One region of the Alteromonas sp. S005 genome, then DNA from elsewhere that is predicted to be linked to it. Evidence: predicted binding sites of a transcription regulator. Region 1 holds the regulator's gene; each other region holds the start of a gene.
What was found. Region 1 encodes LexA, which represses DNA repair genes until DNA is damaged. Its sites were predicted from a motif close to TACTGTATNNNNATACAGTA; they were not measured.
Positions count from the first base shown of each region.

Region 2: uvrD (DNA helicase II) is a predicted target of LexA. The motif match lies at 2,330-2,349, and genes of this name have one in related genera.
Region 3: V7R55_RS11375 (YebG family protein) is a predicted target of LexA. The motif match lies at 1,969-1,988, and genes of this name have one in related genera.

Region 1 covers NZ_JAZETN010000010.1:33,058-43,363, forward strand. Annotated here, with positions in the region: gene cyoE (heme o synthase) at 1-282, opposite strand, end outside; gene V7R55_RS12525 (COX15/CtaA family protein) at 275-1,531, opposite strand; gene V7R55_RS12530 (hypothetical protein) at 1,537-2,076, opposite strand; gene V7R55_RS12535 (SURF1 family protein) at 2,069-2,773, opposite strand; gene V7R55_RS12540 (DUF2909 domain-containing protein) at 2,819-3,028, shown strand; gene V7R55_RS12545 (cytochrome c oxidase subunit 3) at 3,045-3,938, opposite strand; gene V7R55_RS12550 (cytochrome c oxidase assembly protein) at 3,962-4,549, opposite strand; gene ctaD (cytochrome c oxidase subunit I) at 4,701-6,344, opposite strand; gene coxB (cytochrome c oxidase subunit II) at 6,355-7,518, opposite strand; gene lexA (transcriptional repressor LexA) at 8,101-8,727, opposite strand; gene V7R55_RS12570 (hypothetical protein) at 8,840-10,306, opposite strand, start outside.
Region 2 covers NZ_JAZETN010000004.1:143,855-154,160, forward strand. Annotated here, with positions in the region: gene xerC (tyrosine recombinase XerC) at 1-314, shown strand, start outside; gene V7R55_RS07340 (HAD-IA family hydrolase) at 335-1,075, shown strand; gene cysE (serine O-acetyltransferase) at 1,113-1,910, opposite strand; gene uvrD (DNA helicase II) at 2,409-4,580, shown strand; gene V7R55_RS07355 (GGDEF domain-containing response regulator) at 4,623-5,900, shown strand; gene rarD (EamA family transporter RarD) at 5,966-6,892, opposite strand; gene V7R55_RS07365 (magnesium transporter) at 7,029-8,366, opposite strand; gene V7R55_RS07370 (thioesterase family protein) at 8,452-8,952, opposite strand; gene recQ (DNA helicase RecQ) at 9,221-10,306, shown strand, end outside.
Region 3 covers NZ_JAZETN010000008.1:123,340-133,645, forward strand. Annotated here, with positions in the region: gene V7R55_RS11365 (ABC transporter permease) at 1-610, opposite strand, end outside; gene V7R55_RS11370 (ABC transporter ATP-binding protein) at 610-1,413, opposite strand; gene V7R55_RS11375 (YebG family protein) at 1,636-1,923, opposite strand; gene rpsF (30S ribosomal protein S6) at 2,171-2,572, shown strand; gene rpsR (30S ribosomal protein S18) at 2,584-2,811, shown strand; gene rplI (50S ribosomal protein L9) at 2,838-3,290, shown strand; gene V7R55_RS11395 (MBL fold metallo-hydrolase) at 3,618-4,730, shown strand; gene V7R55_RS11400 (MOSC domain-containing protein) at 4,752-5,402, opposite strand; gene V7R55_RS11405 (RNA polymerase sigma factor) at 5,519-6,094, shown strand; gene V7R55_RS11410 (hypothetical protein) at 6,087-6,599, shown strand; gene V7R55_RS11415 (DUF4097 family beta strand repeat-containing protein) at 6,613-7,626, shown strand; gene V7R55_RS11420 (hypothetical protein) at 7,893-8,363, shown strand; gene dnaB (replicative DNA helicase) at 8,479-9,864, shown strand; gene V7R55_RS11430 (OmpA family protein) at 10,018-10,306, opposite strand, start outside.

The sequences.
Region 1 (10,306 bases):
GGCGACAGGCCGATTAAACGTACGCGCCATGACGCTATCTATTTTGTGGTCGACAACGTGATTAATTACAGCTGCAGATGCGGATAACATACCAATACCCAATAGGCCGCAGATGAGTACGGTTGCATTTACCCATGTAGGCGTGGCTAAACACATGCCCACCAGCGCAGTTAACAACAGCAACATAACCACGTTTGGCTTAGTCATTTCGTAATAATCGCGCCACGTTACTGTATCGTGTTGACGGGAAGTACGAGCATGTAAAGAGACCGATTTAGCCATGGAAACCTCCTGGGGCTTTAGGAAGAATGTGCGAGGACGTAGACCCGCTCATAGGATCTTGATAAGAGTCGCGTAAAGATGCGTATTCAGATTCGTGTAGTGATGAAGTTCGAGCTTGCTGGTTTCTAAAAGCGCCTTGCAGCGGTTTAGACACCGAGAATGGCGCGTTACCTTGCTTCTCTAAATCGAAAACCTGATCGTTTTCCAGAATTCGGAAAACGGTAAAAATAAGGTTTAGCAAGGATAGGAGCAATACTGCTGCAACCGCGTTATGCATGACGGCGACAGCCAGTGGCAGCATAAAAACAACGTTACTAAGCCCCAAAGCCACTTGAGTACACAGCGCAACCAACATAAATGCGCTCACATACTTTTGTTTATTGGTGGCGGAACGGCTAACTAACACGTTTATACCCAATGCTAACAAGTATAAAAACGTAATCACTGCGCCAAACCTGTGCACTATATGCATAGTGACCCGCTCGCCGTAATCGTGAGCGCCAAATTCATAGTTGTCTGCGTCAGGTACGCTGAATGCACCTGCGATATCGATTCTATCCTGCCATCCGCTTTCACAAACCGGCATTTCGGTACAAGCTAAGGCTGCATAATTTGCGGAAGTCCAGCCTCCCAGCGCAATCTGCGTAACAAGTACACCAAGCCCAATAAAAGCAAAGAATTTAAGGTTTCGCTGAAATGTCTTTGCCTGTGCTGAATTGCCAGCTTCATCGCCATGTAACGCTGACACAGTGGAGCGCTCTTTATACCCAAGTTCATCGTTGGCGCTCTCGCGCAAACGCAAGTAAAGAATAAACAAGCAAGAAAGCACAGAGAAACCACCCAATAAATGCCCCATTACGACAACGGGAAGCAGGTTGAGCGTCACTGTCCACATGCCTAGGGCCGCCTGAAATACTATGAGTCCCAAAAGTAAAAGCGGCAGCTTAACGGGCCTCCCTTTATCGCGCTGCCGAACGGCGATAACCGCAATAGCTAGCACACATAGCCCCAGCGTTCCTGCAAAGTAGCGGTGAATCATTTCATTCCACGCCTTAAATGCTTCAACTGGACGCTCAGGGTAGGCGGCATTGGCTTGTGCCACCTTTTCTTCACTTAAAGGCACAGTTAAATTACCGTAGCACCCAGGCCAATCGGGGCAGCCTAACCCTGCATCGGTCAATCGGGTATAGGCACCCAAAATAATAACAACAGCCGCTAGAAATATACTGAATAGGGTTAACTTTTTCATAGCGTTTATCCTATGCGTGATAGCTTTAATAGCTTTCTCATGTCTGCCAGCATGTTGCGGCTTTCCATCACTGCGTCTTTTCTATCGTCTTTTATCTCGTAAAAAAGCATAGCGTTATTTTGGGTATCGACGATATAGACACTGCTAGAGGCAAGTTCGGTAGCTGTGGTCACCGGCAAAGTTTCTACGAAAGGATAGTCCGCTAAGGCGGCTACCGCCCCTTGATCGCTTGAAGCTGTAGTAACAACCACCGCTTGGGCTCGGTCTGACTCTTTACCCAACGCGAGCCACACTTGGTTAATGCTAAAGAGTGCGTTTTCGCACACTGCATCACACTCATTAGGCATGACATAAAGCAGACGCCATTTGGGCTTTGCATCTTTTAAAAGTGCACTCATGTCGATAGTTGGCGCTAGCAACTGACCTTTGTTAGTAGCACCTTTGGTGAACCAATCGTTGTCAAGTGCAAGCTTTGCCATAACGACGGGCAAAACAAACACAGCTACCATAATAATTAATGTTTTTTTCGAAGCAGTGTTACTCATAACTACGTCCTTTCTTGCTAATTGCAAAACCACCAATTGCCGCAGCGGCAATGGCTAAACCAAACCACTGGACTGCATAACCAAGGTGCTTTTCTGGAGACATTACAACGGCCTGATGTTCGCGAATAAACGCAGGGTCAGGCGTAGTAAGTTGAAGAATAAAAGGTAAAAATTTACGCTCTAAAGCGTCGTTTAATGCAGGGAATTCGATGTGCTGAACAAGAGCGGGGCTTTGCGACAAGGCCATATTAGTTTCTTTAACTAAAGGGTTATTTCCCGGCACACTGATGACGCCGGTAAAATCGCGTAGTTCGCTGGTAAAGTTTATATCCGGTAAGGTGCGAGTTAAATCTGGCGCGGGCACCCAACCAAAGTTCACTAAAAGCCATCCGGCATTAGTATATACCGGCGCTATTACATCAAACCCTACACGCTGGTTGTGTATCTGGTTATCTAACAGCAATACGTGATTTGCATCTAGTGAACCACTGAAAGAAACGGTGATATCCCTTGGGTCAGTGTGAATCAGTGCCTCTTCTAAACTCAAGGTTCCATTACTTTGCTTTTGCGCTATGCTAGCTAAACGTTGTTGCTTTTGGACCATGCGATCTAGTTGCCAGTAACCTAAACCGCACATAATCGCCACACTAAAGCCCGTAAGTAACCAAGGAATAATATGGCGAGTGTGAGAGGACATGATTATCTCGCACCCTGCATAATGAGAATAAAAATAGAGGTAAGTATGCTGATAAAAATAATCCTTATTGCTTTGGTGCTGTACATGATTGTGAATTTGTTCATGGCGATGCGCATCATGATCAAAAACGACACATCTAAGGGGCCAATGAGTAAGTATATTGGTCGACGTGTGCTCACTTCAGCCATCATCGTTGTTATCATTCTTATCGCTATTGGTACGGGTTTAATTACCCCAAACCCAAGACCGTATTGAGTTTGAGGCTTTATATCTAAAGGACGTAAACAAAGATGTAGAGCATGACCCACACCACATCTACGAAGTGCCAGTACCAGCTTCCCGCCTGGAAGGCGAAGTGGTTTTCTGGCGTAAAGTGACCTTTTAATACTCTAAAAAACAGTACAATTAAAATGATGGTGCCAAGAGTCACATGCATGCCGTGAAATCCGGTCAGCATAAAGAAGGTGTTACCGTAAATGCCTGACTGAAGCGTAAGCCCTAGATCGCGATACGCATGTATATACTCCTCTACCTGCAAAAACAAAAACCCACACCCAAGTAAAATAGTGACACCCAGCATTAGCGTTAATTGCTTGCGCTTGTTTTGCTCTAACCCCACATGGGCGAAGTGCAAAGTAATAGATGAAATGAGCAGAATAATTGTATTGATAGTCGGTAGCCCAGCAGCGCTCATTTCTTGAGTGGTAATGCCTCCTGGCGTTGATACCAGCGGCCACATGGCTTCAAAAGTCGGCCACAAGACTTCATTGGTCATAGCATTGTTTGAAGCCCCACCCAGCCACGGAACCGAAATAAACCTTGCGTAGTAGAGCGCACCGAAAAACGCGGCGAAAAACATCACCTCAGAGAAAATAAACCAGCTCATCCCTTGTCGATAGGAACGGCCTAGCTGGTCGCTGTAAAGCCCGGCCATAGACTCATCAATTTGGTTTTTAAACCAGCCCACTAGCATAACTAGCAGCACGGCTATTCCTGCCAAGAGGATATGTCCCCCATAACCGGTTTCACCTCTAGTTGCCTGCACCACATAATTGCCTGCGCCAACGGCGATAAGAAACAGCGCCACGGCGCCTACGATGGGCCATGGGCTTTGTGCGGGTACATAGTATTTTTGGTATTCGTGATTCTGTACTTCGGTTTGCATTTTCTTCTCCTTATCCCTTCTGCTTATTCACCAGTTGATGGGGTTGAAGCCATAAAGGGATTCGGTGTTGTCGTTAGGTCACTGGCTCGCGCTGTGACGTCATAGAGTGTGTACTGCAAGGTAAAAAATGTTATATCTTCGGGTAGCTGCGGGTCGACGTAGAACTGCATGGGCATGTAGGCCTCACTTCCCGCCTCTAATGGCTGTTGATTGAAGCAAAAGCACTCTGTCTTGTTTAAGTAGAGCGCCGCTGTGCCGGGGGATACAGAAGGAATTGCTTGAGCAACGATATTACTTGATGCAGGGTTTCTCACATAAAACGATACCGTGTTAAGCTCGCCAGGGTGCACCTTCACACGCTTAGTTTCGGCGCGAAACTCCCATGGCATTCCAGTATTGGTGCGAGTGATAAACTCTACGGTCACTTCACGTGACTCATCAATCTCAACTGATTGGTAAACTGCTGCCGTGTTCTCAGTTTTGCCATTAATTCCCGCTACGTCACAAAAGACGTCATACAAGGGGACCAAGGCGAAGCCAAAGCCAAACATGCCAATGACAATAGCAACAAGCTTGATAACCATCTTGTTATTTGCACTTTGCTGTGACATTACGCAACCTCCGGGTAACTTCAATAGTGAAGCTTGTTAAACGCTTGTATAATCGCTTATTTACTCCACTGTCAGCACTATGTGAATGCCATCCTTACCGCTGCTGTTTAGCGCTTTACAAGAATGGCTAATTCACAAACGCCACCTACCGTTACTTCACGACAGGTGGTGTTTCAAACGTGTGGTAAGGCGCAGGTGATGGAATTTCCCATTCCAACCCTTCGGCGCCATCCCAAACTTGCGCCGATACTGCTTCACCTTGCTTTTTGCACGCCTTGATAAGCAGGGCAAGAAAGATCAGCTGAGATAAGCCGAAAGCAAAACCACCCAAACTTATCCATTTATTGAAATCAGCGAACTGTAATGCATAGTCAGGAATACGACGTGGCATACCTGCTAAACCAACAAAATGCATAGGGAAAAACAAGACATTTACCGATATCAAGGAGCACCAGAAATGCCATTTAGCCAAGGTAGTGTCGTACATTTTGCCTGTCCATTTAGGCAGCCAGTAATACACGGCCGCCATAATTGAAAAGACTGCCCCAGTTACCAGAACGTAGTGGAAGTGAGCCACAACAAAGTAGGTGTCATGATATTGGAAATCCACAGGTGTTATCGCCAGCATTAGCCCTGATAAGCCACCAATGGTAAACAGAACAATAAAGGCAATAGCAAACATCATTGGCATTTCAAAGCTTAGTGAACCACGCCACATGGTCGCTACCCAGTTAAACACCTTAACCCCAGTAGGAACCGAGATAAGCATGGTGGCAAACATAAAGAACATCTCCATGTACACTGGCATGCCCGTGGTAAACATGTGGTGAGCCCACACCACAAATGAAAGCAGTGCGATAGACGCTGTGGCGTACACCATAGACGCATAGCCAAATAGCTGCTTTCTGGAAAAGGTAGGAACAATTTGCGAGATAATGCCGAAAGCAGGCAAAATCATGATATACACTTCAGGGTGCCCAAAGAACCAGAAAATGTGCTGGAACATAACTGGGTCGCCGCCACCTGCAGCATCAAAGAAACTCGTTCCGAAGAACTTATCCGTTAATACCATGGTTACCGCACCGGCAAGTACAGGCATAACGGCAATAAGCAAGAATGCGGTGATAAGCCACGTCCACACAAATAGCGGCATTTTCATCCAGGTCATACCCGGCGCACGCATATTGAAAATAGTCACGATCACATTAATCGCGCCCATAATGGAGGAAATACCCATAATGTGAACCGAGAACACGAACAGCGCGGTAGAATCGCCACTGTAGGTTGTTGAAAGCGGCGCGTAGAAAGTCCACCCGAAAGCAGGGCCACCACCTTCCATAAATAGTGAGCTAAGCAGAATTAAAAAAGCGCCAGGTAAAATCCAGAAGCTCCAGTTATTCATCCGCGGCAACGCCATATCTGGAGCGCCAATCATCATCGGGATAAGCCAGTTTGCTAGCCCCGTAAAAGCGGGCATTACGGCACCAAAAACCATGATAAGCCCATGCACCGTGGTCATTTGATTAAAGAAATTTGGTTCAACAATTTGTAGGCCGGGCTGAAACAATTCAGCGCGGATCACCATGGCCATTGCGCCGCCAACTAAAAACATAATAAAGGCAAACCACAGGTAGAGTGTGCCAATGTCTTTGTGATTAGTAGTAAACAGCCAGCGCGTTATTCCTTTGGGAATATGATCGTGGTGCTCATGGTCATCATGTAGGTGATCGCCATGTACGTGACCACTGTGAGGCGCAGAGGTATCTGGCGAAATAACTTCAGTTGCTTTGCTCATTTTTCTGCTCCTAGTTTCCGTTTGCCACTGCATTGACGTCTTTGGCCTGAACCATATCGCCAGTGTTATTACCCCACGCATTGCGCTCGTAAGTGACTACCGCTGCAATTTCTTTAAGGCTAAGCATTTTGCTAAACGCCTGCATAGCCGTACCCGACTTACCATGTAGGACAATGTCGATGTGACCTTGTTGATCTTCTAACGCCATCTTGCTGCCTTTAAGTGCTGGGAATACACCTGGTAACCCCTCACCATTTGGCATATGACAGGCTGCACACGTAGCGTTATACACGCGCTCGCCTTCTTTCATTAATTCGTCCATAGACATATTCATAGAAAGTAGACGCTGCTCTTCTTCTTTGGCTTTACGAACAATTTCTTCTTGTTCGCCCATCCATTTATCAAACTCAGCGGGCTCTTTAGCGATAACCACGACTGGCATGTAACCATGGTCTTTTCCGCACAGCTCAGCGCATTGCCCCCGATAAATGCCTGGCTCGTTGACCTTAGCCCAAGACTCGTTAATAAAGCCTGGATTTGCATCCTTTTTGACGGCGAAATCAGGGACCCACCACGAATGGATAACGTCGTCAGATGTAATAAGAAAACGCACCTTTTTCCCTGTTGGAATGACTAACGGACGATCAACTTCCAGTAAGTAATTGTCGGTTTTCTGAAATTTGTTTTCTATTTGCTCACGCTGAGTAGCAAGCAGAGAGTAAAACTCTACGTCGCTGTCCATATATTTGTAGTGCCATTTCCACTGAGAGCCGGTTACCAACACGGTCATGTCAGGCTCAGACGTATCTTCCATTGCTATAAGGGTGTTCGCCGCAGGCACAGCCATAAAGATTAGAATAAGAAAAGGAACAACGGTCCACGCAATTTCAACCTTCACGTTTTCGTGAAAATTAGCGGGCTTAGCTCCACGAGACTTACGATGTAGATACATTGAGGCAAACATAACCCCAAACACTACAACCGCAATCCCTACACATATAAAGAACATCAGCATATGAAGGTCATAAACCTGCCCGCTGATATCGGTTGCACCACGTCTTAAATTGAGTGAAGAAACTTCTTCACTAGCTTCTTGCGCAAGAAGCAATGGGGAAAGAAGCAAAATAGGTATACTAGAACACCATTTTGCAATAATGGTCGTTAGTTGTTTCACTCAGCACCTCCGTAATAGCAAGACCAAAAACGCTGATTTTTTTGCGCGATGCCCTACCAAATGGTTTGCGAACGATTGACCCATAACCTCAACTTGTAAAACAAATTTAGAGTCATTGTTATTATTTTGTTAATCTTTGTCTAAGAATTGCGCAATAATTCCGTGCCGTCTAGTCTTTTCTGTTAAAAATTTAACGAAGCGTTCAATTTTTAATCATTTGCAATGGCAGCCTAACGTTACGCTTTGAATAAAGGAGTAAATTGGTAGCTGTTGAGACGGGGTAAAATCAAACGCGCATTTTGAACAAGGCATGTGAGCTTACGAGCAATCATTTGAGCGAAAAATCAACGAGTAACGTGCTATCGATATTTATTTTCAAACAAATTTTCAAATAATGAATGCATACCTAAAAATTCATTCACAGGCAGAATGGCTTTTGCGTGCTGCTTAATATTTATACTTTAGGTCATGATTGGACGAGGTATTGCGCGCTGCTAACTTAAGAAAACTAGCAGAAATATAGCAACAAAAGGCATTAAAAAAGCGGCTAGGGCGCCGCTTTTTGCTGAAGATGTTAAAACCTTACATCCAGTCGGCGTTTCTTATGACACCCACGGCAATACCTTCTATGGCAAAAGGCTCGCTGGCAAGATCTACTTTAATTGGCGAAAACTCTTCATTTTCAGCATGAAGTAGGACTTCACGACCGCGTTTTTCTAAACGCTTAACCGTAACGTCTTCATCCACCCGCGCCACAACGACCTGACCATTGTGGACATCAGTCGTGCGATGCACCGCGAGGAGATCACCATCTAAGATACCGATGTCCTTCATACTCATGCCGTTTACACGAAGCAAAAAGTCTGCCTGAGGCTGAAACAAAGCAGGATCGACTTTGTAGTGCGATTCGACATGTTCTTGCGCCAAAATTGGCTCACCAGCCGCTACGCGCCCGATTAGAGGCAAACCTTCTTCTTCTGATGCTGTATCCTCAAGGGGGATATTGAGCTTAATACCACGGGAGGTACCAGGTAAGATTTCAATTACGCCCTTACGCGCCAATGCTTTCAAATGTTCTTCTGCTGCATTGGCAGAACGAAAACCAAGTTGACGAGCAATTTCCGCACGTGTAGGCGGCATTCCCGTTTCTTGCATGGTTGTTTTAATAAGTTCTAAAACTTCAGTTTGTCGAGCTGTGAGTGGGCGCATAAAAGACCTGTCTGTTCATACAGTTCCTGTAAGTATATACACCTAAAAACAAATAACAAGCACTTGCCGCGTCTTTTGCTACACGCATGAGTCTGCGACAAGTGCAGTATCCTTATTTTGCCAGAAGGGCCATGTCCGAGTTACCTATTTGTAGCTCCAACTCTCCATCACTGTTTTTGCGGGTACGCATACCATCAACGTTTTGCAGCCCCAATAGCGGACTGTGCCATACCGCATGCCCTTTATTATCAATCTCAACTACTTGGTACCCGATGCTGTCATAGTAATCATACGAATAGTCGTAATCATCTGGCTGATGGATGGCGAGGATCGACTGGTTAGACGATGTCGTTGGTATAGCTGCTATCTTCTGAGGGTAAAAAGACAGCGCTATAGTCTCTTTCAATGCTAATGCTTCGCTTGTCACGTCATACACATTGATCGTTGAATAATCTCTGTCCAGACACACAAACTCAAGGTCACTATCGCTATCAAAATTTACTGTGAGCAGTTGATCGCAAGTAGTTTCCAACTCATTTAACTCAACAAACTCACCGTCCTGCATTTTATAGAGCTTTAACGAACGATACCCCCCGACAGCAAAATAATGCACTCCATTACTTTCTGAAACAGCCAGCGCGTTGATTGAAAAATCGTTGTTGATCGCGTCAATTAGCACCTGATTTTCAATATCAAACGCTTTAAGTCGATCGTTTTCCACGACAACTGCATCAGCGTAACTGTCGCTATTCACATCTAGTGCTTCAATAAATGATATTTGACTGTTGTGATTTTGACTCAGTGTCCACTGAACAGAATTATCCGAAAGTCTCACCACATTGAACGACGAATTATAGTCCAGCGCCCCTATAAATAACTCACCCACACCGTCATTATTGTAGTCTGTAACAACGGGCTTGCTGTCGTTATAGGCGTCTTCACCAACTTCGCCACTTATCGCAAACTCATCGTCTTTGTTTACTGATAAAATTTGAATAGATGAATCGTAATTGCTTGTGTCACTGACAAAGACAGCTCTTTCGTCATTGTCACCGTAGGGAGCCCAGCCTGCAGCGTGATATTTATAAGCGCGCGGCGCACTTTCAATATCTGCCAATGCATACTCACCGCTAGCGTTCTGTTGTGCGACTAAAACTTGGTTGTCACCAGTCCAAATGATATCTGGCACATTGTCGTTATCTAAATCATCGATAAGAAGTGACATAGCGCTGTACGTGTTGTGAGCGATAGCCCACTGCTCAGAAATTTGACCCGCATCGAATGCAAAGCCTTTCACCTGTCCCCACTGACATTCGGATACCACCACGAGCCCTTTAGCAGCTGAGCTTTCATTGGTGTAGGCTATATCGCAAATGTCTGGATGTTCCAGCGTGGCTAAACTGTTTTTAGATACTGCTGAGTAAATTGAGATATGGTTCCAACTATCAGCACCGATGATTTCATCGACACCATCGTCATTCATATCGCCCACCACAACAAACATGTTGCTAAACCCGCTGCCATACAGCCATTGGTTGGTACCACTGTCAATGTCAAATACGTAACCGTTGTTCGTCAC
Region 2 (10,306 bases), on a different contig from region 1:
TACGCCCTGCTTATGCGTCGCCTTACGAAAGTGCAGTATTTGTCAGTAAGCGTAAAACTCGAATATCAAATAGGCAGGTTGCTAACCGCTTGGATAAAATGGCAAAAGAGCAATCTCTGTCGCAAAAAGTAAGCCCCCACAAACTGCGCCATTCTTTCGCTACTCACGTATTAGAATCTAGTGGCGATTTGCGTGCGGTACAAGAACTGTTAGGTCACGCTAACTTATCGACAACACAAGTGTATACCCACCTCGACTTCCAGCATCTCGCCAACGTATATGATGCCGCCCATCCGCGGGCGCACAAGAAATAAAGCTAACCTAAGGTTTCATCATGCAGTTTTTCAGGTCTATTAACAAAGTTGAGGCTATGACCTTCGACCTTGACGACACCCTTTATAACAACGACCCTATTATTCGTCAGGCCGAAGAAGCGCTTCAAGCGCATATTGCTGAGCACCACAAGTTAGCCTCCGCGTTGTCGGCTAACGACTGGCTAGCACTTAAGCGTGCTGCAATAAAAAAAGACCGGCGCTTAGCCTCTGACATGGGTCAGCTTAGACGTGTAGTGCTTACTGCCGCATTGTCTAATACGACTCCTGAAAAGTTAACAACAGACCTGACCAGTAATGGTGAGCTAAGTGATGCAGTAGAGGCATGCTTCAACTGCTTTTACGATGCAAGAAGTAACTTTGAGCTTACGGACGAGGTGCACGAAGCGTTAAAAGCCGTTAGCAGTAAGCTGCCGCTTATTGGCATTACTAACGGTAACGTTAACGCAGAAAAAATAGGGATTGATAGCTATTTTGAAACCATTCTCCATGCCAGCACATCACGCCCCATGAAACCAGCCCGCGATATGTTTGATGAAGCGGCAGCACTATTACACATTGCACCGAAACACATTCTTCATGTAGGCGATAATATTATTAAGGATGTACAAGGAGCGGTTAACGCTGGTTATCAAGCCGCATGGTTTGCCTGTAACAGACCCATGAAATTAGCCAACGAGCCTGTGAGCATACTGCCTCACGTAGTACTAGATAACCTCAACGAGTTAACCCACTTCTTATAAATAAAGGGGTCAGAGTCAGGACTTTGCCCCCGCAATTTTAGTTATCTTCTAGTACGTTTTGGCGCATGGATTCGCAGGGGCTTTGACAAACCGGTCTCCCAACCACTTTGGCTGGAACGCCCACCACGGTAACGTGAGCTGGTACGCTATTAAGTACAACGCTGCCGGCGCCGACTTTTGAGCCTTCGCCGATTTCGATATTTCCTAGGATCTTGGCACCTGCGCCAATTAACACACCTTGGCGAATTTTGGGGTGACGATCGCCTGACTCATTACCCGTACCGCCTAGCGTTACGCTCTGCAAAATAGACACATTATCTTCTACTACCGCAGTCTCACCCACCACAATACCGGTAGCGTGATCGAACATAACACCTTTGCCAATTCGCGCAGCTGGGTGGATGTCTACACCAAAACTTGATGAATTACGGCTTTGCAAAAATAAGGCTAACTGGTGGCGTCCGTGAACCCAAAGGTAGTGCGCCATCCGGTGTACCTGCACGGCGTGGAAACCTTTAAAGTGAAGCAAGGGAGTAAGGTAGTCATTCACTGCGGCATCCCGCGCATTTATCGCGATAATATCGGCGATGGCTGCCTCGCTAATGCTTGGCTCTAATAAGTAAGCTTCATCGAACACCTCACGTATAGCAAGCGCAGGCATCACGTCATCAGCCATTTTGTTTGACAAAATGAAGCTTAGCGACGACTCGAAATTATGGTGCGCAAGAACACTGGCATGCACATAGCTAGATAGCAAAGGTTCGTTGTCAGCAACAATTTGCGCTTCTTGTTTTAGCGTCGACCAGAAATCGATGGGCGTTGAAAGTGCGGTCATGAGCATGTCCCGTTAGTGTGCTGTCTGTGTGCCAATATACGTCGTAAAAAATTGGGGCCGTGTGCTTTTTCAGCTTGCCTAAAGTGGCTTAACTCTTTTGCTAACTCTCGCCTTGTATGAAAGTGCAGAGGCAAACAAATGAAAGAACAGAAAGTTTACCCGAGTTTGGCGTGATGCAATACCGATGTGATACCTGCCAAGCGCATAATTCGATCAATTTATCGTATTAATTCGTTATAGCTAATAACTGTATCTTTTATTTGCGTACCTATGAGCCTTACGTCGGTCACACTAGGCTCTGTCACTACTTAATTAGAACGGTTAAAGCGCCCGTTTCTTTCATTGAGAGGTGTGCATAACCGCACACCTTAAATAGGCAAAAAACCGCGCTTTTATTTAACGAAAAGGGCGAAAAACTGGACTGTATAAATTAACAGTCAGATGGCATAATAGGCCGCTGCTAAATGTATAACATTATCAACTAACAGGTACCGCACTATGGATGTATCTCGACTGCTAGACGAGCTTAACGATAAACAGCGTGAAGCAGTAGCAGCCCCATTATCAAATGCTCTAGTATTGGCTGGCGCAGGTAGTGGTAAAACCCGCGTATTAGTACATCGCATTGCGTGGTTGATGGAAGTCGAAAACATCGCACCTTATTCTATTTTAGCGGTTACCTTTACCAATAAAGCAGCGAAAGAAATGCGCGGCCGTATTGAATCTTTAATGGGTCGCAGCCTACACAATATGTGGATTGGTACCTTTCACGGGCTTGCACATCGTTTGTTGCGCGCGCACCACGCTGAAGCAAATTTGCCTGAAAATTTTCAGATTATCGATTCTGACGATCAGTACCGTTTGATTCGCCGCATTTTAAAAGCCATGAATTTAGATGAAAAGCATTGGGCCCCTCGTCAAATCCAGTGGTACATAAATGGCAATAAAGACGAAGGCCTGCGCCCACAGCACATCGAGACTCACGGCGATCATATCCAAAAAACCATGCGTGAAGTCTACGCTGCATATCAAGACGCCTGCGATCGTTCAGGCTTGGTAGATTTTGCCGAGCTATTGCTGCGCGCTCACGAGTTATGGGCAAAGAACCCTGAAGTGTTGGCCCACTATCAGCGCCGTTTCCGTGCTGTGTTAGTTGACGAGTTCCAAGATACCAACAATATCCAATATGCATGGCTTCGCATGCTTTGTAGCGGCGACAATAACAACATTATGATTGTTGGCGACGACGATCAGTCTATTTACGGTTGGCGCGGTGCAAACGTAGATAATATTCAGCATTTTCTTAAAGACTTTAATGAACCTACCACTATTCGTCTTGAGCAGAATTACCGTTCTACTGGGAACATTCTGAAAGCAGCGAATACGGTTATCGACAACAACACGGGCCGTTTAGGGAAAGAGCTGTGGACAGAAGATGCCCAGGGCGAACTTATTTCTGTCTATGCCGGTTTTAACGAACTCGACGAAGCCCGCTTCATTGTTTCAAAAATTAAAGACTGGCTAAATCAAGGCAACGCCCTTAGCGACACCGCTATTCTTTACAGAAACAACGCCCAGTCTCGAGTACTGGAAGAAGCCCTGCTACATGAAGGGTTGGCCTATCGCATCTACGGTGGTTTGCGCTTCTTCGAACGCCAAGAAATTAAAGATGCCCTTGGCTATATGCGCATGGTAAGCCACCCGCACGACGATGCTGCTTTCGAGCGTGTGGTAAACACTCCAAGTCGCGGTATTGGAGAGAAAACCCTTTCACAAGTGCGCGACACTGCACGTATGCATAACTGTTCTATGTGGCAAGCCAGCCAGCTGCTTATCAACGAAGGTGGCTTTAAAGGCCGTGCATTAAACGCTATGCAAAGCTTTGTTTTGCTTATTACCGAGCTAGAGCAAGCCACGCTAGACGAGCCTCTTGACCAGCAGGCCGATAAAGCCATTCGCCAGTCAGGCCTGTACGCCATGTACCAAGCAGAACGCGGAGAAAAGGCCCAGGCTCGACTGGAAAACTTGGAAGAGCTGGTCAGTGCTTGTAAGACTTTTATCGTACCTGAAGAAGCGGAAGAAATGTCGCCGCTGGCCGCGTTTTTGGCCCACGCTTCCCTTGAAGCAGGGGAAACCCAAGCAGATAAAGACCAAGATGCTGTGCAAATGATGACTATCCACACTGCAAAAGGCCTTGAATTTCCACTAGTGTTCCTAGCTGGCGTAGAAGAAGGTATGTTCCCTAGCCAGATGACCAACGACGAACCAGGCAGGATGGAAGAGGAACGCAGACTTTGTTATGTTGGTATGACTCGCGCTATGCAAAAGTTGTATATCACTTACGCAGAAAGTCGTCGATTATATGGTCAAGATAAGTATCATACGGCTTCGCGCTTTATTCGCGAGATGCCAGCAGATTGTGTGGAAGAAGTCAGACTAAAATCCACTATATCGCGGCCTGTACACAATCGCTTTAGCCAAGCTACCTCGCACGCCAGTTTTGAAGAAACAGGCTTTAGTTTAGGTGAGCGCGTAGTGCATCGTAAATTCGGGGCAGGTATTGTGCTTAACTACGAAGGCAGTGGTGAGCATGGTCGAGTTCAAGTAAACTTCGATGAATTTGGCAGTAAATGGCTGGTACTTGCTTACGCAAAACTGGAGAAGGCGTAGCGTTATTAATTGGCAAGGTAGCCTAACTCTGAGTTGGAATGTATGCAGCAACACGTGCTGATCATCGAAAATGGTGAAGGCAACCTTGAACTTATTGCGAAGTTAGTACGCCGTTCTAGCCTTACGCCCGTGGGCGCTACGTCGCTCACCGAAGGAAAGGCACGCTTTGCACAAGAAATGCCTGAAAGTTTCTTGTGCGCCATTGTTGCTTACTCATTACCCGATGCGCCTAAAGGGGAAGCCATCGACTTTGCCGTCGGATCTTTCATTCCTACCATTGCAACAACAGAAAACCTAGATAATGCTATTCGCGACAAGGTTCTTGAACGAGATGTTGTCGATTACATTCCCAAAGAAAATTCGCAAAACTACGACTATCTTAACCGCTTGATAAGCCGCCTAGAAAAAAACAAATCTACCGGCGTTGTAGTGGTGAGTACCAATCGTGTTTTACGCTCAAAAACGGTTTCATTACTTCAGCGTCATAATTTTATTGCCTTTGAATGTTTAACAGCTACCGACGCAATGCAGTGCCTTTCTGAACACAAAAATGTACGTCTTGTCATCACTGATGATACGCTGCCCGATATGACGGGAACACATTTTGTCGCTAGCTTAAGAAAAGCATTTTCTAAAGAACAGCTTGCCATAATGGGCGTTGCTGGAGGTAAAGGTATGCTAATGTCTGCACACTTTATCAAAAGCGGCGCTAATGACTTCTTGCGCGTACCGTACTGCCATGAAGAGTTTTTGTGTCGCGTAATGCAAAACGTCGAATATATAGAAAGTGTTGAAGAAATTCGCCGCGTGGCAAATACGGATTATTTAACGGGCCTTCCCAACAGACGCCACTTCTTTTACATGGTAACGGTACAGCATCAAAATTTATCTGATGATCATGCCTTGGCACTTATCGACCTCGACTTCTTTAAGTCAATTAACGATACCCATGGCCATGACGCCGGTGACATTGTGCTAAAGGCCATGGCGGCACTCATTGAGTTTTACTTCCCTGATGAAATTATTTCGCGCTTTGGTGGTGAAGAGTTTTGTATTTACATGCCTTCAACGCCGCTTAATGAAGCCTGTGAACGCTTAGAAGATTTTAGAAAAGTGGTAGAAGCTGAAGTTATCCAGCTTCCCAAAACCGATATAAAAGTGACCTGCAGTATTGGAGTTAGTGGCGTTCATACTCAAAGCGTGGATAAGCTACTAAGCCTTGCAGACAAGCAACTGTATGCTGCCAAAAATAGTGGGCGTAACCAAGTGAAGTGCGACCCTGTGGATACACCTCGTCGAGAGCAGGGATCCTTACCTTAGCTTCATGAGCTATTTCTTTAAACCCTACCTTTAAATGGCTTGCAGGCGCCGCGTGTTTTGCTGGCTTATTCCATACTCTCTTTTATTATTTGTTTTTGCGCTTTTCGTTGGCTGCGGTAATTAACCAACGAGTCGGCACTAAACAAGATAAGTGCAAGCCACACAAAGCCGAAAGTAACCAAGCGCGATTCTTCAAGGGGTTCGCCGTACAGGTAAACTGCCAATATAAACATAAGCGTTGGGCCAATGTACTGAAAGAAGCCCAGCGTTGAATACATAATGCGTCGCGCTGCAGCAGTAAAGCAAAGCAGGGGCGCAGTGGTAACAATACCTGCCGCTAGAATAAGGGTGTTTAAGGTAGCGTCATTATTAAATAAGTTACTGTATTCAGAACCAAAGAATACCCAGTAGACGATAGCTAATGGCGATAACATTAAGGTTTCAATGAATAGACCTGGTAGCGAGTCTACTGCCACTTGCTTACGTAATAAGCCATACACGCTGAAGCTTCCGGCGAGTACTAAGGCAATCCAGGGCACGTGACCGTATGAGAAAATAAGAATTGCCACGCCAATAACTGCGAGCCCAACCGCTACGCGCTGCAGATTGCGTAACCTTTCGCCTAAGAAAAGACGACCTAAGAAAACGTTGATAAGGGGGTTAATATAATAACCCAGGCTCGCATCAAGAATATGATCGTTATTGATCGCCCAGATGAACAAAAGCCAGTTTGCTCCCAGCAGCAGCCCGGCTACAAACAAAATCTGCATAACCCGCCTATTGCGAAAGGCAGCACCTACTTTTGGCCATTGTTTTAACGCAGCAATTAATCCAACTAAAAGCACAACGGACCAGATTACCCTGTGCATAAGTATTTCAGCAGCGGGTAACACCATCAACTGCTTGAAGTAGACAGGTGCAACACCCCACATACTGTATGCGGCAATCGCGCAAATAACGCCGACTTGGGCGGCACTGGCTTGCTTAGACAAGGCTGGCTCCAACGAGATTCAGGGTAAGAAGGCGCGTATTGTTTATCAGGTTAGATAAATTCACAACCCTTAACGCTTTCCAATGCGGCAAAGGGCGTAAACTGCGCGAAATTTTCAGCATAACCTCGTAAACGGACTACAGAAGAAAGAGCGTTCCCAAGCCCAAAAACGCCACAAAACCAACAATGTCGGTAACAGTAGTCAGGATGACCGAGCCAGACAGTGCAGGGTCTATTTTTAGCTTATCCAAAATAACAGGCACAAACACTCCAGCTACGGCTGCAGCTACAATATTAAACAGTATGGCTAAACAAATCACTAAACCAAGCATAGCGTCAGTGAACCAGAAATATGCCACAACACCTATTACCAGCGCCCATATAACGCCATTCACCCCGCCTACTTTCAACTCTTTTACCATGAGCGCCCTTAAGTTGGCAGGAGTCACCTGCCCTAGCGCAAGCCCCCTTACAATCAGGGTAAGCGTTTGGCTACCTGCAATGCCGCCCATACTTGCCACCACGGGCATTAACACCGCAAGGGCAACAACTTGCTGCAGCGTGCCTTCAAACAGCCCAATAAACCAAGATGCCATAAACGCGGTAAGCAAATTAATACCAAGCCAGAGTGCGCGGTTTTTGGCACTCTTTGCCACCGGCGAGAATAAATCTTCGTCTTCATCCATACCGGCCGAGGCCATCACTTGGCGTTCGTAAAACTCATTGACCAATTCACTCGCTGAGGTCACATCTAAACGACCAAGTAGTTTATTGTTTTCATCAACCACCGGCAGTGACGCCAATCCTGAGCGCTGTACAAGAAGCGATGCATTCATGGTGTCGTCTTCTCCCTGAATAGTGGTCACGTTTTCTTCAGATAAGTCAAATAGCGAAACGTGGTCTTGCGCATTAAACAGGTGACTTATTTTAACCAAGGCAGAAAACTGACCGGAACGGTTCACCAGAAAAATACTATCGCAGTGCTGAGGTATCTCCCGCCTTAACAAACGCAAACCCTCGCGTACTTTGGCGTTCGACGGCAGCACTAACTGTTCGTGGTTCACCCAGTGCCCTATTTGATTGTCGGGAAATTGCGTGGCTTCTCTGAAGTACTTTCGCTCTTTGGAATCCAGTGACTCATACGCCATATCGACGAGGCGTTTTGGCAATGAATCCAGTAGCTCTAGTAAGTCTTCAGCGTCAATATCAGCAAAGATAGACGTCCATTCATTATGAGGCGTATTGTCGATTAGGATTTCCCGAGGATCGCTACGCATCTCAACGAGCACATCAAGCTTACGGTCGCGAGAGATACCGTCCCACACGGCTAGACGTTCTTCGACGGGCAGTGACTCTAGCAGCGATGCAATATAGACCTCGTCTTGCCCGCTTAAAGCAGCAAGTAAGGTGGCGGGGTCGTCAGCCATGCTTTCGGTGACAATCTCTTCTATCAAATCCGGTAATGGCTCTGCCATGCTACACCTCCTATTTTACCGCTAACTTCCTTTACACGCATAAGCACTGACGTTAAGAGATGGTGCATACCCATAGATAAGAATGCTACCCCAACATGTAAGTACCTGTGCCGAAAGCTATATGGTCGCCTTTTTCGTTGTGTAATTCCATTCTGCAAACCACTAATTTACTGCCCTTGCGTATAATCACCGCTGTTGCAATAAAGCGTTCGCCTCGTCCTGGCCGCAAGTAGTCAACACGCATATCAACTGTACCCATGGTGGGCAATCTAATCTGCAGGTCTTCAAGGTGCGCTTCTGTGGTTTTCTTGATGGTCTCTATAATTGAAACTAAACCACCGATGGTGTCTAGCATAGTCGCTGTTACGCCACCGTGAAGAATTTTTTGCATTGGATTGCCGGTAAGCGTAGGTTGCCAATTAAGATGCAACGAAATCTGCGTATCTAGACCAGTACCTTGTGTAACAAACTCCAAGCCCAGCAACTGGTTAAACGGCATATTATCACGAAAAAGTGCAATAACATGATCGATCATAGTTTGATGGTCTAGCTTTTTATTTACCGTAGGCTTTTCATTATCAGGCATTGTGTAATCCACTTACTGTAATAGTATCGATAACAGTACTACTGAACATAACCAGCAAGGAAATTCATCCAACCAATAATATCTCATTAAAATAGATTATTTGGCTCAACGCCGTAGTTAATTTGTTGCCGTCCCTCCAGACAGGATGTACAAAAAACACACAAACAAAGTTATTTAACCTTGATTAACCAAGTCTTCACTGCATTTTAGTCTAGTTTTTTTAATTGCCCCGTGAAGCCGAGCCCAAAAACGCGTAAAATCCTGCGCCATGACAACTGCAATAGCGCCATCAGAATTAACGCCTAAAACCCAGCACGCAAAAACGCCTGAAACCGTCTTAAAAGAGGTATTTGGTTACGATGCTTTTCGCGATGGGCAAGGCGAAGTCATTCACCAAGTATGTGAAGGAAAAGACGCACTTGTTCTGCTACCAACAGGTGGCGGTAAATCGCTGTGCTATCAAATTCCCGCGCTGGTGCGAAGCGGCACCGCTATTGTTGTCTCGCCGCTTATTTCTTTAATGCAAGATCAGGTAGAGCAGCTAAAAGCATTGGGTGTGAACGCCGCCTATCTTAATTCAACGCTCGAAGCCGACGAACAAGCGCGCATAAACGATGCACTCCAATCTGGTAAACTGGATTTGCTGTACGTGTCACCTGAGCGTCTAATGCAGTACTATTTTCAGCAGTCGCTAGCTCACGCCGACATTGCCTTATTTGCCATTGATGAAGCGCACTGCGTTTCCCACTGGGGTCACGATTTTAGGCAGGATTACCGCGCCTTGGGGCAAATAAAGTCTCGTTTCCCCACTATTCCTGTTATCGGTCTAACGGCCACGGCAGATTCAGCAACGCAAGCGGACATACTGACCCAACTTAACCTAAACGACCCGCTTGTTTACAAAGGAAGCTTCGACAGACCCAATATTCGCTACCGCGTAATGAGTAAGTACAAGGCTTTCGACCAAGTTGTAGCTTACGTAAAGCAGCAAGAAGGCAGCGGTATTATTTACTGCAATAGTCGCGCAAAAGTCGACGACCTTCACGCTAAACTATTCAGACAAGGCTTTCGCTGTGCGGCTTATCACGCCGGTATGGATAACGACGAACGAGAGCTTGTACAACGTCAGTTCCTTAACGACAAAATCGACATTGTGGTTGCCACTGTTGCCTTTGGTATGGGAATCAACAAGTCGAATGTGAGGTATGTAGTTCATCACGATGTACCGCGCAGTGTTGAAAGTTATTACCAGGAAACCGGGCGCGCCGGGCGAGATGGCTTGGAATCTGAAGCCTTATTGCTATTTGACGAAAAAGACGCGGCCCGCGTAAAGCAATGGATAGAGCAAGGCGAA
Region 3 (10,306 bases), on a different contig from region 1:
CCTGCAAAGTGACATAAACAGCCTTATCCACGGGGGTGCCTGTTTTATCTAAGATTCCGGAAATAGTAAAAGGGTGATCGTCATGATTATTGAATGAAACACTGCCTAAGCCGTGAGAAATAATAATCTTATCGCCTACTTCATATCCCAATGATTCGGCTATATCAGCACCAATTACCGTAGATAGCGGCTGTGTAAATGTCGCTCCATCAGATAGCTGTAGTGACTGCATGTCCCCGTATTTAAAGTGATCAAAAAAGCTGTTGGTCGTACCTACCACCCTAAAACCTCGGTGAGTATCACCCAAAGATAGTGGGATAAGCCACGATATCTGCTTGTTAGATTGAAGCGCCGCAATACTTTTATATTCAATACCTTTAGTGGGAGTGCCTATATTAAACACTGACGACAGAAGTAAATTAAGCTGTCCACTTGGTGCGCCAACGATAAGGTCGACGCCTGACACTGTGCGTGTAAAGCTGGTTTTCACTTGGCTTCGAATAATGTCCACGCACAAAAGTAAACTTATGCTGATAGTAATGCTTAGAAGCGTGAGAACTGCCGTGGTTTTTCTGCGCTTTAAACTTTCAATAGCAATGGTACTTAGCATTATGCACGCTCCTGTACTTGCTCGATGCCACCGAGTGAAGACTTTGCATGGCTTGTACTTAGGCTCAATTCACTCATACTGCAATGACGGTCAAAGTAGCTCTCCATTGCTTTATCATGACTAACGAAAATCATGGTGCTCTCACCTGCTACATCTTTTAACAGCGACATAAAGCTATCTCGCGCGTCGCTATCTAACGCCGAAGTTGGCTCATCGACAATCAATAACTCTGGATCATTAATGAGCGCTCGGGCTATTGCTACACGCTGCTGTTGACCAATACTCAAGGCATCGGCTTTAGCATGCAGTACCCGTGAAGGGAGTTGTAGCTTGTCGAGTAAATGAAGAAGCTTCGCATCTTCCGCCGTTTTGCTTATTTTTTTATTCGCAAAATATACTGCGGCGTTAATATTTTGTGCCACAGAAAGGTAGGGAATAAGATTAAACTGTTGAAAAACAACGCCGATATTGCGTGCTCTAAACTTGTCCCGCTGTCGGTTCGATAGTGCGGAGAAAGGCTGCGCTATTAAGGCAATGTCGCCCTGAGTTGGAGTTAATGTTCCGCACAGCAAATTGAGCAATGTGCTCTTTCCGCTACCTGAAGGCCCTGAAAGAAAAACGTGCTCACCTTGCGAAACTTGCCACGCTTTAATGTCAATGATGGGGGGACTTTCTTTGGTGTACGAAAACTGTAAATTGCTAACTTCAATCGCTGTGTTGCGCTCTTTATTCACTGCGTTGTGCTCTTCAGACACTGCGTTGCGCTGGGAATGAGTGCTATTATTTTTATTGATGGTATTCACGCTAAGCCCGACCTGTATTTACGTCTTATATTCACATTAGCAAAAGCGACACGTCTGTTCACCCTGTTAAAAAGCAGAGAAAACACATTGCCGCGTTGAGGTAATGTTATCAAATAACATTTTTGCGTATAGCTATGCTATCAGATCTCATCAGCCTAAAGCGGCAATTGCTCTTATTAATTGCTCATCATAACGACGCAAAGGAGAAGCGCGCCTAAATTATCAGCCGTTAGCTTGTAGCTTTACCACTTCAGCGCTTTCGTCTTCTAATACGCTTTCTGCAGTAGCGCCTTTGAAAATCTTACTGATTTTATCTTTGTTTTTAGACAACATAATGGTGAGCTCTTCCACTACGCTATCGTCAAGCTTGATGCCCTTCGCATGAATGTAGTCAGCGAGGTTATCTGCCGCATCGAGCATTTTGTCATACTGATCAGCTTCTTTTTTGTCGGTAGTTACCAATTTTTCTACCCCTTTGTGCGTAACAACATACTGTGTGGTAATGGCCATGGTAGGTCCCCTGTTTATTAAAGACACAAAAACTGTACAATAATTTACTGTATAAATAAACAGTATTTTAATTAAATGTCTGAGCGTAGTGTTTGGAGAGAGGGCAAAATGATTGTTCTAAAGGTGATTAATGCTTGTGCAATTAGTAACTGCTGCGTATAATGCGCGCCCTTACAGCCATCCCAATTCGTTCCTTGTCTCCATACAGTCGGCTGTACTGTCGAGGCTACAACCGTAAGGAGCTATAATGCGTCATTACGAAATCGTATTTATGGTTCACCCTGATCAGAGTGAACAAGTACCTGGTATGATCGAGCGTTATACTACTATCCTAAAGCAAGACGGTGGTCAGATTCATCGTTTAGAAGATTGGGGCCGTCGTCAACTGGCTTACCCAATTGAAAAGCTGCACAAAGCCCACTACGTACTAATCAATGCTGAAGCGTCTGCAGAAGCTGTTGATGAATTGGAAAATGCTTTCCGTTTCAACGACGTGATCCTACGTAACATGGTTATGCGCACTAAGACTGCTGTGACTGAGCCTTCTCCAATGATGAAAGAAGAGCCTCGTCGTGAGCGTCGTGACGATTCTGCTCCTCGCCAAGATCGCGCGGAAAAGAAAACTGAAACCACTGAAGACAACGCTTAAGGAGATCACCCATGGCTCGTTTTTTCAGACGTCGTAAGTTCTGCCGTTTCACTGCAGAAGGTGTGACTGAGATTGATTACAAAGATATCGCTACTCTTAAGAACTACATCACTGAGAGCGGTAAAATTGTCCCTAGCCGTATTACTGGTACAAGCGCAAAATATCAGCGTCAGCTGTCTTCTGCGATCAAGCGCGCACGTTTCCTTGCGTTGCTTCCGTACACTGATTCACACAAGTAATTTGGCGAATATAAGGGTTAGCTAAGATGAATATCATCCTACTAGATAAAATCGCCAACCTTGGCGGCCTGGGCGACCAAGTGACTGTTAAGTCTGGTTACGCTCGTAACTTCCTTTTCCCACAGGGTAAAGCGGTTCCTGCAACTAAAGACAACGTTGAAAAGTTCGAAGCACGTCGTGCTGAACTTGAAGCGAAAATTGCTGAGCAACTAGCTGCTGCTAACGCACGCGCTGAGAAAGTTGCTGAGCTTGCTGAAGTTACAATCGCAGCACCTGCTGGTGACGAAGGTAAACTATTTGGCTCTGTTGGTACTCGTGACATCGCTGATGCAATTACTGCAGCTGGCGTTGAAGTACAAAAAGCAGAAGTTAAACTACCTACTGGTACTCTTCGTGAGACTGGTGAGTATGACATCGACTTACAACTTCACTCTGACGTTATCACTTCAATCAAAGTGATCATCATTGCTGAAGCGTAATCGCTGACGTATTTGAAAAAAGCCGCTCTTAGAGCGGCTTTTTTTTGCTTAGAATTTGCCATCAATCTTAAAGACCCCCTAACGCTCAAGTCGTGAAAAAGCAAATTGATATGCAGGCTGATGAAGGTTTAGCAACAAATAGTCCAAGTAACCTTGGTGGCTTAATTCAAGCTATTTTTGTTACAAATTTACTGTGGTGCCGATAGTTTCTCGCTTTACAATAGCGGTTCTTTTGATGTCTGCACAATTGAGTAAATAAAACATAGACGCAGCAGCTAACTAAGCGCTTTGACTGCTAGGTGGAGCTACATGGACGTGATGTTGAAAATGGTAATGAGTTTAAAGAGGTTAACGACGTTGTCGGCGTCGCTAGTTGTAGCAGGAAGTATAATGACTGGCTGCGCCAGTTCTAATTATGTTACTCAAATAGAAGGTGAAGATGCGGTAATCAAATACACAGATGAACCGGGTTTCGAGGACAGGTTCAGCAATATCTACAGCGGTTTTAAAGCATACCCTGTTACCTGTACTAATGATTGCTATCCGGCATCTACTGACATTGAGTGCGAAAGTGACATGCAGAATTGTCAGTTTGTTGGCAACAACCCGACATTGAACTCGCAAACCCCCTTTACCGTAACCTGGTTAGGGCACGCCAGTTTTTTACTGAACATTGACGATGGTGAGCAAATACTTATCGACCCGGTGTTTGGCCAGTTTGATTGGCCCGTTAACTGGGCTTTTCGGTTGGCAGAGGGGTTTAACCGCAACGAACCCGCTAAGGTAGGTGGAGACAGGCTGGCTAAAACCGATGCTGTGGTTTATTCCCATATACACTATGACCATTTTAATAAAGCTGATATTGCTGAATTAGGTACAAGGCCTGAGTATCTTGTACCGTTAGGTTTCGCTGAGCACTTTCCAAATAGAGGCTATTCCATCAGTGAGATGGCGTGGTATACCAGCAAAAACGTAGGTAACACCTCTATTCACTTCGTGCCTGCCCATCATTTCAGTAACCGAATTTGGGTGCCTTATTTGTATGAGGACGACAATGCTACATTGTGGGGTGGTTGGGTATTTGAGAATGAAGGGAGCACTTTGTTCTTTGCGGGAGATACGGGATATTCGCCGCACTTCAAAGACATTAAAGCGCGCTTTGGGGAAATAGATGTTTGCCTGTTACCTATAGCGTCTTATTTTAGCGAAACCTCGCCTAAATGGTATCGCAAGGTGCATACTACACCAGAAGATGCCATTGTTGCCGCCCAAGACCTGGGCTGTAAAGCCGTAGTGCCTTGGGGCTATGGAAACGCCAGCTGGATGATGGGAGACAAAACATCACACTCTGCGCTATTTCGACTGATTAAAATGAAGCGGCAGCTAAACCCTTCCATGCCTTGGATTATTTTGAATGAAGGTGAGCGAGCGTCTTTTTAATTTAAGCTAGGGATAAATGGCCTATTTATCCGCAATCTTATCTGCAATTTTTTGGCATTTTCCGCGCCATTCATCATCAAGCGGTTCAAGCGTAGCCAGCTTTTCAGCCAATGCTGGGTCCGCTTTTGTATGGGCACACTGCATTAAGGTGTGAACATTAACAGTGTCACCTTCTCGGTGCAGTAGTGTTACTTCGTCGCCAACGTTAATGGTGCCGGTTTTAATAACTCGGTAGTACCAGCCAGTGATGCCTCGTTCTCCAACAAATCTATCTAAGTTGGGGATGCCAAAGCGGTGGGATATTTTATTGCAAGGGGCACGGGGTGCACTTACTTGCAGTTCTACCTCGCCGAACTTCCATATATCGCCGATATAAACGGTAGCATCGTCCATGCCCTCTACACTGATGTTTTCGCCAATACTGCCTAACGAAAATTCGCCTTCAGGAAAGTGTTTTTTCAATGTTAGATAGTTGGTCGGATTGAACTGATGAAGCACTTTTTCTGGCCCGCCGTGAAGGCGTTTGTTGGCCTGTTCGTCTTCATCGGTTCTGTCCATATGTACCGTTAACGCGTCGACGGGGGCTTTAACAATACTGCTTGGTGCCCCACGAGGGCCAAGCGGCTGAGGTTTTCCAGCAAACAGAGCGTTAACAGAAAATGAGGTAGACATGGCATCTCCAAAAAATTTTTTGTGCATTTAAACCTTTCTACTATAGGGTACGACTAACCTTATAACTCTAACAAGTGCTAATGCTAATCAGCACCACAAATAACAAAGAGAAAAGAATGGAACACACACAACAACGTGTTGTACACGCCAATGTGGTGTTTGGTAACAAAGGCGAAAACGAGCTTATATCTAAAGCGAAAGAGGGCGATAAGCAGGCGTTTAGGTCCCTTTACGATGAACATATTGGGCGAGTCTACGCGCTTTGTTACCGGCTTACAGGTGAAAAGGGAATGGCAGAAGATGCTTCGCAAGAAGTCTTTATTCAGCTTTGGAAAAAGCTCGGTAACTTTGATGGCCAAAGCCAATTTTCCACGTGGTTACACAGCGTTACGGCAAACATTACCATTTCCTATATGCGCAAGCAGAAAGGGTGGGTGCAGCGGATGTTTAACTTAGAAAATAGCGGCATTAATGAAATGCCTGCTCAAGAGAATAGCACCGATGTGGATTTAGAAGCGTTGATTATTCGCCTACCAGAACGCGCCAGAATGGTTTTTGTACTTCACGCACTTGAAGGTTACCGACACGAAGACATTGCCAACATGTTGAGTATGGCAGTGGGCTCAAGCAAAGCGCAATTTTTCCGTGCTAAGCAATTATTGAAAGATTTTATGGGAGTCGATGATGAGTGATTTTGATAACAAGCTTGCTCAGCATGTGTCTGGGTTATCGAAAGAGAAGCAGCCAGAAAGGGACCTATGGCGTGGAATTGAACTAGGCATAGCGTCTCAGCAGAGTGATGCTTCAAATGAAGAGAGCTCACCTTCTACGGTAACTTCAAGGCAGTGGCTGGCTATAGCTGCCAGTGTTTGCTTGGTTACTGTCTTGTGGTTTGCTGCTCCTTTTGTGTTCAAAAGCGATGAAAGTAGAAGCAGCGGGTACGCGTTGATTGACGCAATGAGCAGCCAACAGCAGCAGCAAGTTAACAGCCTGCTAGCAAATTATGAAAGTACACCAGCACTAACACAAGACTGGCAGGAGCAACTTAAAGAATTAGATGATGCCGCTGATGTTATTAAGGCGGCGTTAAAAGACGATCCAGACAACTCAGCATTAATAAAAATGCTGCATCACGTATACCAACAGCAAATTGCCTTGATTGAGCGAGTGCACGCGCCCAAGTGGCAGCAAATTTAATAAGGGCTTCAACATGAATGTAAATATGAAAAACACAGTATCTGATAAGTTAACGCACACGTTCAGCACATCGAACAGGGTTAAAGCTGTGCTAACTACGGCATTATTAAGCATTACTACTGCCGCCTTTGCGGGTGAAAAAGTTGATAAAACCATTGATACCTCATCCTCTCCTAAAGTTGATATTGAACATATCGATGGAAAGGCTGACATCCGAGTATGGGATAAAGCTCAGGTACGGGTAACAGGGGAGCTTGGTGATCAAACCGAAGAATTTATTTTTGAAAAGCGCGGAGATGTTGTTGTTATTCACGTAGAGGTGGAGCACCGCTCAAAGAGCTGGTATCAGAAGAGTCGAGATGGTGATGACCTGATAATTTACGTGCCATCGGCAAGCGATCTTCATTACACCGCAGTCAACGCAGATGTGAAAGCTGAAGGAATAACAAAAGCGGTAGATGTAGAAGTTGTTAACGGCAATGTCACACTGGAAAACATTGGAGAGCGCGTTGAGGTTGAATCTGTGAATGGCGATATCTTATTAAAGAACGTTAAAGGCCGTTTAGAAGCCGGCACGGTTAACGGCGATATAGAAGCAACGCACGAAGGTACCACGCCTGTGAGTTTTGCAGCGGTCAATGGAAAGCTTGATATCGCATCGAGCAGCCCTGACTTATCTGTTGAAACTGTGAACGGACGTATTGATCTATCGTTGCAAAATATTGATAGCCTGCAGATAAATACCGTTAACGGTCGTACTTTCGCTAAATTGGGGCTGAATTCGAATGGCAGTATTAAAGCTAATTCGGTTGGTGGAGCAATGGAATTTGTTTTCCAAGATGATGTCTCAGCGCAGTTTGATATTGAGACACACGCAGGTGGGAACATTGTAAATAAAATTAGCGGTGAAAAAGCACAAAAACCAAAGTATGGACCTGGAAGCTGGTTGCGCTTTATACACAACGGTGGTGCTGCGAGCGTCGATATTTCAACGGTGCATGGTCGTATAGAAATAGATCAAAAATGAATAAGCTATAGTAAGCTTGATTGAGACTTTAGCTTGAAAAAAGCAATTTAGACCACATTTATTAATCAGTGTATGTGATGACGTTTAAAAAGCTGCGTTTGTACGCAGCTTTTTTTGTTTGGTCGCTAAATGTTGATATTTGAGCGTTTAGTTAGAACTATAGGGAAAGTTTAAAACTCTATAATCAAGCCATTACAAGTAAACTTTTTAGTTGGCTTGTACGTTAAACTATCTGATTTTAATGAATTTTATATATGGAGAGTAAATTGAGTATTATTGGACACGTCAAAAGGTTTTGGCGATTTCATAGCCTAATTATCGGTGCGTTTGGGATATGTGCGCTAACCTTAGGTTGTGCTGTTCAAGAGCCCGCTTATTATGAAGGAACTTGGGTTGTTACTAAAGCTTATAACGTTGGCATTACCGCTCACTCAACAGCTGAATCAGAGCAGTTTCTCGGGCGCTCTGTAACCTACGAAAAAGAGACCGCGAAACTCGACCAAGTCTTTTGCGAGTCACCTGTTTATACCTCCGAAGAGATGAGTGGAAGCGACTTTCACGCTACTTTTGGTGCATCACCGTCGTCACTAGATTTCAGTGATGACACAATTACCCAAGTAAGTTTTGCTTGTTCAGATAACGAGGCAATCATGGGGTCGACACTGATTTTTCAAGAGAACATCAACACTTATACCTTAGTAGATGGCACTTTTCTGAAGCTAGAAAAAACGCTATAGCTTAAGCTGCCTTTTTAGGCTCTCACGATAAAAGACCTGCTTCCTTTGTTGAGACATGTGCGTTAAAAGCGCATAATATCCAACTGGTTTTTGTGCATTGGAATAGGCTTTACTTGTGGCGTCTGCGTCTAACAACGATAAAAATGTTGATAAATTGAAGGTTCCCCCTCATAGCATTGAGGCTGAGCAGTCTGTTTTAGGCAGCATGCTTATCGACCCTGAAAGCTGGGATAAAGTCGCGGAACTCGTTACCGATAACGACTTTTACAATCGTTCACATCAAATAATCTTTCGTGCTATTACGCGATTGCTTAATAGCAGTCAGCCTATCGATCTTATAACGGTTTCAGAAGAGCTCGAAAAGCACGATGAACTGGAAGATGCGGGTGGTTTTGCGTATCTCGGCGAGCTAGCGAAAAATACTCCAAGTTCTGCAAACGTAGTCTCTTATGCACAAATTATCAGCGAGCGTGCTATTACCCGTGAGCTTATCGGTGTAGCCCATGAAATTGCTGAAGTAGGTTACAACCCTGAGGGCCGAGACAGCGCAGACATTCTTGATCTTGCGGAAAGTAAAGTTTTTGAAATAGCAGAACGAAGAACCGGTGAGAACGAAGGCCCTCGCGATGTCGAGTCTGTCTTGGGTAAGACTATTGACCGTCTTGAAGAGCTGGTAAAAACCAACAAAGAAGTGACGGGGGTTACAACTGGCTTTACTGACTTAGACAAAATGACCAGTGGTATGCAGCCCTCTGACCTTATCATTGTGGCAGCGCGTCCATCAATGGGTAAAACCACCTTTGCAATGAACTTGATTGAAAACGCCATGATGGCGGAAGAAAAGCCGGTGCTTGTTTTCAGTCTTGAGATGCCTTCTGAACAAATCATGATGCGTATGTTGGCGTCATTGAGCCGTGTTGATCAAACGAAGATTCGTACCGCTCAGCTAGACGATGAAGACTGGGCGCGTATATCCAATACTATGGCTATGCTTAAAGATAAAGACAGCTTGTTCGTTGATGACTCTTCGGGTCTAACACCTATGGATGTGCGGAGTCGAGCCCGTAAACTCGCGCGAGAGCGCGGTGGAATCAGCCTTATCATGGTGGATTACCTTCAGCTTATGCGTGTACCGTCGCTAAGCGATAACCGTACGTTGGAAATCGCCGAAATATCACGGTCATTGAAGGCGCTTGCTAAAGAACTTGAAGTACCCGTAGTTGCGCTGTCACAGCTTAACCGTACGCTAGAACAACGTGCCGATAAACGCCCAGTTAACTCTGACCTTCGTGAATCTGGTTCAATCGAGCAGGATGCCGACCTTATTATGTTTATCTATCGCGATGAGGTTTATCACGAAAACAGCGAATATAAAGGCATTGCAGAGATTATTATTGGTAAACAGCGTAACGGCCCAATCGGTACCTGCCGACTTACCTTCCAAGGCCAGTTTTCTCGCTTTGATAACTATGCAGGCCCTGCCATCGCAGATGAGTACTAACGCACTTTACTGGTTTGAGTTAATTGTCTATCAAACTAGCAAGCTGTAATTGAATAGCGTGAGACACTCGTTTTTGTAAAACGCTATTTAGGACGGATCAACAGATACAAAAAAGGCGCCTTTCGGCGCCTTCTTCAATTCATATAGTATGAATTATTTTTCTTCAGCTACTTTCACTGTGTCTTTAACTGTCACTGAAATGCGACGGTTAACACGGTGTGCTTCAGAATCGTTATCAGTATCTAGAAGCTGAGTTTCGCCGTAACCGATAGTCTCTAGGCGAGAGCTATCGATACCGTACATGTCTACCATTACTTCTTTGAAGTTAGCAGCACGACGCTTAGAAAGGTCCATGTTGTATGCTTCAGAACCTGGTGCAGAAGTGTGACCTTCTACTACTGCAGTTGTTGAAGGATACTGCTTCATGAACTCAGCAAATTCA